Regions from separate parts of the Streptomyces sp. DH10 genome, predicted to be linked through region 1. Evidence: riboswitches for the same ligand, from Rfam matches in the RefSeq annotation. Region 1 holds a riboswitch; each other region holds the start of a gene.
What was found. A riboswitch is a leader RNA that binds a small molecule or an ion and turns the genes downstream of it on or off. The one in region 1 is predicted to bind cobalamin.
Positions count from the first base shown of each region.

Region 2: another riboswitch for cobalamin. It lies ahead of QC385_RS37925 (cobalamin biosynthesis protein); the one in region 1 lies ahead of QC385_RS34715 (ribonucleoside-diphosphate reductase subunit alpha).
Region 3: another riboswitch for cobalamin. It lies ahead of QC385_RS03035 (ABC transporter substrate-binding protein); the one in region 1 lies ahead of QC385_RS34715 (ribonucleoside-diphosphate reductase subunit alpha).
Region 4: another riboswitch for cobalamin. It lies ahead of QC385_RS23585 (energy-coupling factor ABC transporter permease); the one in region 1 lies ahead of QC385_RS34715 (ribonucleoside-diphosphate reductase subunit alpha).

Region 1 is NZ_JARVKU010000022.1:111,396-113,586, forward strand. It holds gene QC385_RS34710 (RNA-guided endonuclease InsQ/TnpB family protein) at 1-750, opposite strand, end outside; cobalamin riboswitch at 1,034-1,158, shown strand; gene QC385_RS34715 (ribonucleoside-diphosphate reductase subunit alpha) at 1,281-2,191, shown strand, end outside.
Region 2 is NZ_JARVKU010000027.1:63,003-65,193, reverse strand. It holds gene QC385_RS37930 (cobyric acid synthase) at 1-353, opposite strand, end outside; gene QC385_RS37925 (cobalamin biosynthesis protein) at 350-1,291, opposite strand; cobalamin riboswitch at 1,393-1,533, opposite strand; gene QC385_RS37920 (hypothetical protein) at 1,662-1,883, opposite strand; gene QC385_RS37915 (inorganic phosphate transporter) at 1,918-2,191, opposite strand, start outside.
Region 3 is NZ_JARVKU010000001.1:691,985-694,175, forward strand. It holds gene QC385_RS03030 (FecCD family ABC transporter permease) at 1-82, opposite strand, end outside; gene QC385_RS03035 (ABC transporter substrate-binding protein) at 79-1,104, opposite strand; cobalamin riboswitch at 1,188-1,346, opposite strand; gene QC385_RS03040 (CoA-binding protein) at 1,443-1,853, shown strand; gene QC385_RS03045 (APC family permease) at 2,026-2,191, shown strand, end outside.
Region 4 is NZ_JARVKU010000011.1:218,625-220,815, reverse strand. It holds gene QC385_RS23590 (energy-coupling factor ABC transporter substrate-binding protein) at 1-223, opposite strand, end outside; gene QC385_RS23585 (energy-coupling factor ABC transporter permease) at 220-921, opposite strand; cobalamin riboswitch at 952-1,136, opposite strand; gene QC385_RS23580 (serine/threonine-protein kinase) at 1,227-2,191, opposite strand, start outside.

The DNA of each region.
Region 1 (2,191 bases):
GCCCCGCTGGTGACCCCGTAGCCGTACCCGCTCGCGGATCCCGCCGAGGTGCTCGACGGCAATGCCGCGACCGGTGCGTTGGGCAACGGACACGATCTCCTTGCTGATCCGGTGGTTCACATGGGTGGCATGGCGGCGTTCCTTCTGTGCGCGGCGGGTGGCCGAGCGGGTCCGCCTGGCCTGGAGTTCGGCACGTTTGCGGGCCTGCCAGCGCCAGTAGCGGGACAAGCGGCGGCCCTGGTGGTTGGTGCCGTCGCTGGTGGTGGCGAGGTTCACGATGCCCCGGTCGACCCCGATCCAATCGGCAGGCTCGTACACCTCCGGGCCGGGGATGTCGCAGGTGGCGATCAGGAACCACTTCCTGCCGCGCTGGACGAGGTCGCTCTCGCCCTTGCAGTACTGCACGAGGGTCTTGAGCTGCTCGGGGGAGCAGACAAAGCGGATGCCCTTCATCCGCCCGGCGACGGTCCAGATGGACACCGTGCGTGCGTCGTACTGCCACGACAGGCAACGGTCGTCGAACGGCTGGGCCGCCTCCGGGCGGAAGGCGATCGGTGAGCCGACCGCCCTGCGGTGCCGCTTGGAGGTGGGCGAGCCCAGGTTTCCGGCCTGAAGGTTGTCCTTGAGGTTCTCGGCGAAGGCAACCTGCGAAGCGTAGGTGGCGGCCCGGTTGCAGGCGCGCAGGGTCGCCTCAAGCGCCGACGCCTGCTCGGGCGTCGGCAGCAACTTCACCTGCACGACCAGCCTCATGGCATCGGACCGTAGTACGACATCCGCACACACAACCGCTATTCGCCCCGCACTCACCACAGCAGGTGACCCGCGGGACGACTGTTCGCATTCCCCGGCTCCGCCGGGCAGCCGTGGGCGGGCGCCCCTCGCCGGACAAAGAGCCGACGCGGCGACGCTCCGCGTCGCGGCCGACAGGAGGCGATTGCTCCCCGGCGTAAACGCCGAGGCATCCTCGCCAGAAGCGGGTGAAACCGTCGCGGCACTACATCTAGGGGTGCTTTCTCAACCCGGCACAAGATGTATGCTCATGCTCGCTGTCGCCGCAGGGGAATCCGGTGCGAATCCGGAACTGTCCCGCAACGGTGTACTTGTGCGTGTTCGCGCACAGGCTTCAGTCCGAGGACCTGCCGACAGCGCGCCCGGCCGCCCGGCCGGTGCGCCCTGACGTCCGGGCCTCGCGGAGTGGGCCGGTGGACGCGACGCCGCGTGCGCTCGCGTGCTGCCCGCTGCCCTGCGAGGCCCCCGTGCCGAGCGAGGGAGAGCCCCACGTGACCATCGCGCCAGCCGATCCGGTCTCAGCCGCCGAAGAAGAGCAAGACGGTCCTGGTGCCGCGCTGCTGCGGACCCTGACCGAGCTGACCGCCGACCTCCCCGACGCCGACCCCGGCCGGGTCGCCGCCGCCGCGCTGCGCGGCCGGTCCGCGCGGGCCGACGAGTCGGAGTTGCGCGAGCTGGCGACGGAGGCGGCCGCCGGCCTCATCTCCGAGGACCCCGCCTACTCCCGGCTGGCCGCGCGCCTGCTGACGATCGGGATCCGCGCCGAGGCCGCCTCGCAGGGCGTCACATGCTTCACCGAGTCCGTCGCGGTGGGGCACCGGGAGGGCCTCATCGCCGACCGGACCGCCGAGTTCGTGCGCGTCCACGCCGCCCGTCTCGACGCCCTGATCGACACGGCCGCCGACGACCGCTTCGGCTACTTCGGCCTGCGCACGCTGCACAGCCGCTACCTGCTCCGGCACCCGATCACCCGCAAGGTGATCGAGACGCCCCAGCACTTCATGCTGCGCGTCGCCGCCGGTCTCGCCGAGGACGACACCCGCCGCTCCGTCGACGAAGTCGCCGCGCTCTACGGGCTGATGAGCCGGCTCGACTACCTCCCCTCCTCCCCCACCCTCTTCAACTCCGGCACGCGGCACCCCCAGATGTCGTCCTGCTACCTGCTCGACTCCCCCAAGGACGAGCTGGACTCGATCTACGACAGGTACCACCAGGTGGCGCGGCTGTCGAAGCACGCCGGCGGCATCGGCATCGCGTACTCCCGCATCCGTGCGCGCGGTTCGCTGATCCGCGGTACCAACGGCCACTCCAACGGCATCGTCCCGTTCCTGAAGACCCTCGACGCCTCGGTCGCCGCCGTGAACCAGGGCGGCCGCCGCAAGGGCGCCGCCGCGGTCTACCT
Region 2 (2,191 bases), on a different contig from region 1:
AGTACGGTCCCGAGCAGCTTCTGCTGCCGTCCGCCGTGGTACCCGCGTGCGCTGAGCTCCCCGACCGGCTTGCCCAGCAGCACGACCTGACTGCTGCTCTCGCCGCCGGGCTTGAGCAGCACCGGGTTCATCAGCGCGGTCGGCTCGACGCGGCAGGCCTGCGCCTGCATGGCCTGCGCTCGCCCGATCTCGGCGCCTTCCTTCGTCACGAAGGAGTTGAGGGACATGTTCTGCGCCTTGAAGGGCGCCACCTTGACGCCCTGCCGCACCAGCCACCGGCAGATCCCCGCGGTCACGACGCTCTTGCCTGCGTCGGAGGTGGTACCGGCGACGAGAAGCCCACCGCCCGTCATGACGTACGCCCTTTCGCGATGCGGCGCGCGGCGACACAGACGCCGAGCGCGAGCCAGCCGACACGCCTGGACAGCCGTACGGCCCGTTCGATGTCCCGGGTGGCGACGGCGCGCCCGGCCCCGTTGAGCACGGGCCGGTGCTCGACGCGCCCGCCGTACGACAAGGTCCCGCCCAGCCGCACCCCGAGCGCCCCCGCGAACGAGGCCTCCACGGGCCCGGCGTTGGGGCTCGGATGCTTGGCGGCGTCGGCGCGCCAGGCCCGTACGGCTCCCCGTGGATCGTCTCCCGCCAGGGCCGCGAGCACGGCGGTCAGCCGGGCCCCCGGCCAGCCCGCCAGGTCGTCCAGCCGGGCGGAGGCCCATCCGTAACGCCGGTACCGGGCCGACTTGTGCCCGACCATGGCGTCGAGGGTGTTGACGGCGCGGAACCCGAGGAGTCCCGGCACACCGCCGACGGCCCCCCACACGAGCGCCCCCACGACCGCGTCGGAGGTGTTCTCGGCGACGGACTCGACCACGGCCCGCGCGATCCCGTCGGCGTCGAGCGCCTGCGGATCCCGCCCGCACAGATGCGGCAGCCGCACCCGTGCCCCGTCGACGTCCCCCGCCTCCAGGGCACGCCCGATGGCCCGCGCCTCCCGCGCGAGCGAAGTCCCCCCGACCACGGCCCAGGTGGCGGCACCGGTCAGCGCGGCGGAGGCGACGGCGGAGTCACGCACGGCCCGCGCGGCGACGCTCCCGAGCGCGACGGCTCCTCCCGCGCACACCACGGTGTGCAGCGCGCCCCAGCCCCGGTGGTCCCGCCACAACACCCGTTCCACGGCTCCCGCGGCCCGCCCGAACACGGCGACCGGATGCCCCCGGCGAGGATCGCCGAGCAGCAGGTCACCGATCAGACCGGCGGCGGCGCCGTACGCGAAGACGCGACCGGCACCCATGGGCTCAGCCGTCCGTAGGGGCAGGCAGGGGTGGGGTACTGAACTTCGATCGGCAGCCGCGCATGGCGATATGTCCTCACTCAGGGTGTCCGCGCCCTGGTTCGACTAGACCGGCGGTGAGAGTTCCTGGCTCCCGGGGAATCGCTACCCCGGTGACAGTGGCGGGACCGCGCCGGACTTCCACCGGCTTCCTCTCCTGCCGCCGTTACTGGCCCCGGCAGTCCACCACGGCCGGGAACAGCCGTCAACTTGCCGTTGACCTGCGAGGGGAGACTGTGGAGAAGCCCACACCGCCCCCTGTCACACGAGGACGGGCGGGACAGGACCGAAGTCCTGTCCCGCCCGTCGGGAACCTCGTGCGGTCGGGCCGTCAGGCCACGATCAGATAGATCCCGTACCCCACAGCCGCCGCGCACGCCGCGAAGCACGCGTACGCGCCGGTGACCGCGAGGCCCGCGGATCCGCCCTGGGCCACCGCCCGTTCGCGGCGGGACAGGCCGGTGATGCCGAGGGTGAACAGGGCCACCAGGGCCACGGTGACCACGAGGCTGACGCCGAAGACGGAGCCGAGGGCCGCCCAGTCGATCTTCATATCGGAGACTCTTCCTTGTTACGGGTCGGCGGGGTCAGACCGTGGTGGTCGTCGAGGGCGTCCGCTCGGCGGTGGCCTGCGCCGGGAACGACGGCACCGGGTCCTCCGCCGCCTCCGTTGCCGTGCCGGCCGGCGGCGGCGTCACCGCTGCCATCGCCGTGGTCACCACACCGGCGGGCTCCGCCTCGTCGGTGTCGTTGACGTTGGTGTGGTCGACGACCTCACGCCGCGAGATCTTCCAGATCGCCGCGCTGGAGGCGACGAGGAAGACGGCCACCACCGCGGTGCCCCAGCTGCCGAAGCCGGTG
Region 3 (2,191 bases), on a different contig from region 1:
GGCCGACGGTGATCGCCAGGGCCAGGGAGACCACCAGCAGCAAGGCGCCCGCGACACCGAGCGCGGGTCCGCGGACCGTCACTTCACGAGCCCGAACTCGCGCAGTCCGGCGGCTACCTTCTCCACTCCCTCGACCGTGCGGATGGTCGGGTTCATGGCCTGCCCGCTGAGCAGCACGTACCGCTTGTGCCTGACCGCCTCCATGTTCCTGGTGACCGGGTTGGACTCCAGGAAGGCGATCTTCTTCGCGGCCGACTCGGCGGTCTGCGACTTGCGGGTGAGGTCGCCGATGACGAGGACGTCGGGGTCGCGTTCGGCGACCGTCTCCCAGTTGATCTGCGGCCACTCCTCGTGCGTGTCGTCGAAGACGTTCTTCGCGCCGAGGGCCCGCGTGATGACGCCGGGCGCTCCGCAACAGCCCGCCATGTACGGCGACTCGGAGTTGGCGAACCAGTACAGGAGGGTGACGTCGGAGGCGTCGACGCCCCGTGTGGCCTTGGCCATGCGCCGCTGGAGGGAGGCGACGAGCTTGTCGCCCCGTTCCCGCACGCCGAACACGGTCGCCAGGTCGCGTACTTCGCCGTAGACGGTGTCGATGCCCAGCGCCTTGGCGCGCGCGCCGTCGCCGCCCCCGGAGTTGTCCTTGCCGGCGCAGTCCGACGGGGAGACGTACGTGGGCACGCCGAGCTTCTCGAACTGCTCGCGGGTGGCGACGCCGCCCTTGCCGAGGGTGGAGACGAAGGAGGCGGCGACGAAGTCGGGGCCGGCGTCCAGGACCCGTTCGAAGGACGGGTTGTTGTCGGAGATGCGCGGCACCTTCGCGTTGGCCTTCGCCAGCCCCTTCATCACCGGGTCGGTCCAGGTGGCCGTGCCCGCGAGGCGGTCGGCGAGGCCGAGGGAGAGCAGGATCTCGGTGGTGCCCTGGTTGAGGGAGACGGCGTGTCGCGGCGCGGCCTCGACGCGTACCTCGTGCCCGCAGTTGTCGAGGGTGACGGCGGCCTTCTCGGCGGTGGCCTTCGAGTCGCCGCAGCCGGTCAGGAGCAGGGAGCCGGCCGCGAGCAGGACGGCGGCACGGGCGGGTCGGGCAGGTCGGGCGAGGGGCACGGAAACCAGTCCTCAGTCGTCGAGGGCTCGATCGCGGAGCCCGGTCGTACGGTGCTCCCCCGCCGCGGACCGCCGCGGGGGCCGCCAGCAGGTCTTCGGACTCGGGTTCGTCCGGTACGGGGCGCCTTCCCGGACGTCACACGCCGTCCAGTGGCCGAGGCCCCGCCCGTCCCCCTCACCGCTGCGCGTCAGTTCCGGATTCGCACCGGATTCCCTGACCCACGTACATGGGTTCGACTGGCCTCGGCAAGCTATCACGGAGGGCGCCGGGGAATCACCGCGCACCGTCCGTCGTTGTGCGGACGACAGTTCTTCCGCGACTTTCGAGGAGGCCGCCGGTGTACGGCGACGAGGCAACGGTCCGCAGGATCCTCACCGGGCTCGGCGACACCTGGGCCGTGGTGGGCCTGTCGTCGAACGAGCAGCGCGCGGCGTACGGCGTCGCCGCCGTGCTCCAGCGCTACGGCAAGCGCGTCGTGCCCGTGCACCCGAAGGCGGAGACGGTGCACGGCGAGCAGGGGTACGCCAGTCTGGCGGACATCCCCTTCGACGTGGACGTCGTGGACGTGTTCGTGAACAGCGATCTCGCCGGAGCCGTCGCGGACGAGGCGGCCGCGAAGGGCGCGAAGGCGGTGTGGTTCCAGCTCGGCGTCATCGACGAGGCGGCGTACGACCGGACCCGTGCCGCGGGACTGGAGATGGTGATGGACCGCTGCCCGGCGATCGAGATCCCCCGGCTCGGGCAGTGACCTCAACGATTCCTCATCGCCGCCTACAGAATTCCTGAAACACTTCCCAGGAAATACCCGCGCCCGGTCAAGGCTGCGCAACTCGCCTTCTGCCGCCGGATAATCGATTCCTAATCTGAGGCCTCTTGCTCGCCGAACTCTCCGAGTTCATTTATGAGAGGCCCTTGAATTCATGGTAAGAGACGGCCTCCGCCGGGATGTCGGACTGATCGGCCTCATGTGGGCGTCGGTCGGCTCCATCATCGGCTCCGGCTGGTTGTACGGCGCCGAGAAGGCGGTCGTGGCGGCCGGCCCCGCGGCGATCCTGTCCTGGCTGATCGGCGCGGTCGCGATCGTGC
Region 4 (2,191 bases), on a different contig from region 1:
GGGAGAACAGCGCCGACTCGATCTCACCGGACGGCGGTTCGTACAGGGGCGAGAACCAGGGCTCGTAGTCCGGCTCGATCTCGGTGATCGCCGTCTCGGCCTCGCCGTCGGAGCCCGTGAAGGGCTCCTCCTTGTGGTCGCCGAGACCGAGCGCGAGCGGCAGCACGGCGAGCGCGACCACGACGAGCAGCAGCAGGATGTTGATCTTCGTGTTCCTGCTCATCGGGCCACCGCCTCGGTCTCGCCGCGGGACTGCTTGCCGGCGATGAGCACACCCAGCCGGGTCAGTTCGCCCTTGCTGGACTGCACCAGCAGCCGCATCACGAGGACCGTCAGCAGTCCCTCGCTCACCGCGAGCGGGATCTGGGTGACGGCGAAGATGGAGCCGAACTTGCCGAGCGCGCCCAGGAACCCGCTGCCCGGGTCGGGGAAGGCGAGCGCCAGCTGCACGCTGGTGACGCAGTAGGTGGACAGGTCGGCGACGAACGCCGCGAAGAACACGGCGACCATCAGCGGCGCGCCGTACCGCCGCAGCAGCCGGTACACCGCGTATCCCGCCCAGGGGCCGACGATCGCCATGGAGAAGACGTTGGCGCCCAGCGTGGTCAGACCGCCGTGCGCGAGCAGCAGTGCCTGGAAGAGCAGGGTGATCGTGCCCAGCACCGCCATGACGGGCGGCCGGAACAGGATGGCTCCCAGGCCCGTGCCGGTGGGGTGGGAGCAGCTGCCGGTGACGGACGGCAGTTTCAGGGCGGACAGGACGAACGTGAAGGCGCCGGAGGCACCGAGGAGCAGGGTGCTCTCGGGGTGCTCGCGCACCTCACGGGTGAGCGACCGGACTCCGTGGACGACGAACGGCGCAGACGCGACACCCCAGGCGGCCGCGTGCGCCGGAGGCAGGAAACCCTCGGCAATGTGCATGGCTCAGCAGACCCTCTCCAGCACCTCGTGGATGGTTGACGCGCCTTGGCCGGTCTCCTGGCTCACGGGTCCCACCGCCCGTACTCCGCCTTCCCGGGTTCGTGAGAACCCAGTGGCTGCCCGCGAGGGCTGGAGCCGGACTTCCCGATCACAGTGGCGAGGGCCGCACCGGCATCACACCGGATTTCCCGTTCACCAAGGCGTGGTGACAGTAATGCCGGGATAAGGGCCATGACAAGCCAGCCGAGGGGGCGCGCGAGGGGGCGCGTGAAGGGGCGACCGCTCGCACACCGGCGCAGGAGGGCTCAGTCGTCGCCCTCTCCGTCATCGTCCTCCCCGTTCTCCCAGGACTGCGGAGTCTGTTCCTGCTTGGGCTTGTCCGCCTTCTGCGGCGGGTCGCTGATCGCCTCCGGCGTCGGGCTCGAGAGGCCGGGCGTCGGTTCGGCGGAGGTCGGGGTGCCGGGGGCCGCGGGGGAGGGGGTGACATCGGCCACTGTGCCGGCGGGGGGAGTCGTGGCGGGCGCCGGGGCGGAGGAGAGGGGCTCGGCGGAGCCGGCGGACGAGACGGCGGCCGGGCTGCTCGCGGACGGCGACGCGTCGGGTTCCGTACCCTCCGTCGCGGTCTTGTCGGGCGAGAACCACATCATGCCGGCGAGCATCGCGGCGAGGAACAGCGCCGCCGCGGCCACCGCCGCGGCCAGCCTCCGGTGGTTGCCGGGGCCGTTACGGGGTGCGGAGCGACGTGAACGCCCGCCCGGGGCGGTGCGAGACCCCGTGGGCAGCGCGTACGTGGCCGGGGCGCCGGTGCCGGCCGCCGTGTACGGTCCCGGCCCGGAGGAGGGCACCGGGGACGCCGCGTACGGTCCCGGCCCGGAGGACGGCACCGGGGACGCCGCCTCCGGCAGTGGCTCGGGCAGCCCCTGCCAGGCGCCGCCGGCGAACCACTCGGCGGCCTGCTGTGCCGTGGGCCGGTCCTCGGGCTGCTTGGCGAGCAGGGCGAGGAGGTAGCTCTCGAAGGCCGGCGGCAGACCGGTGACACCGAGCTCGCGGGGCGGTACGGGAACGTTGTCGAGATGCTGGTGGAGGAGTGCGACGGCGGTGTCGGCCTGGAACGGCGGGCGGCCGCTGAGGAGCTGGTAGAGCACGCACCCCAGGGAGTACATGTCGGAGGCGGGACCCGCAGGCCGGCCCAGGGCGCGTTCGGGCGCGAGGTAGAGGCCGGTGCCGACGATCTGGCCGGTGGCGGTGAGCGCGGCGCCCGGGTCGTCGA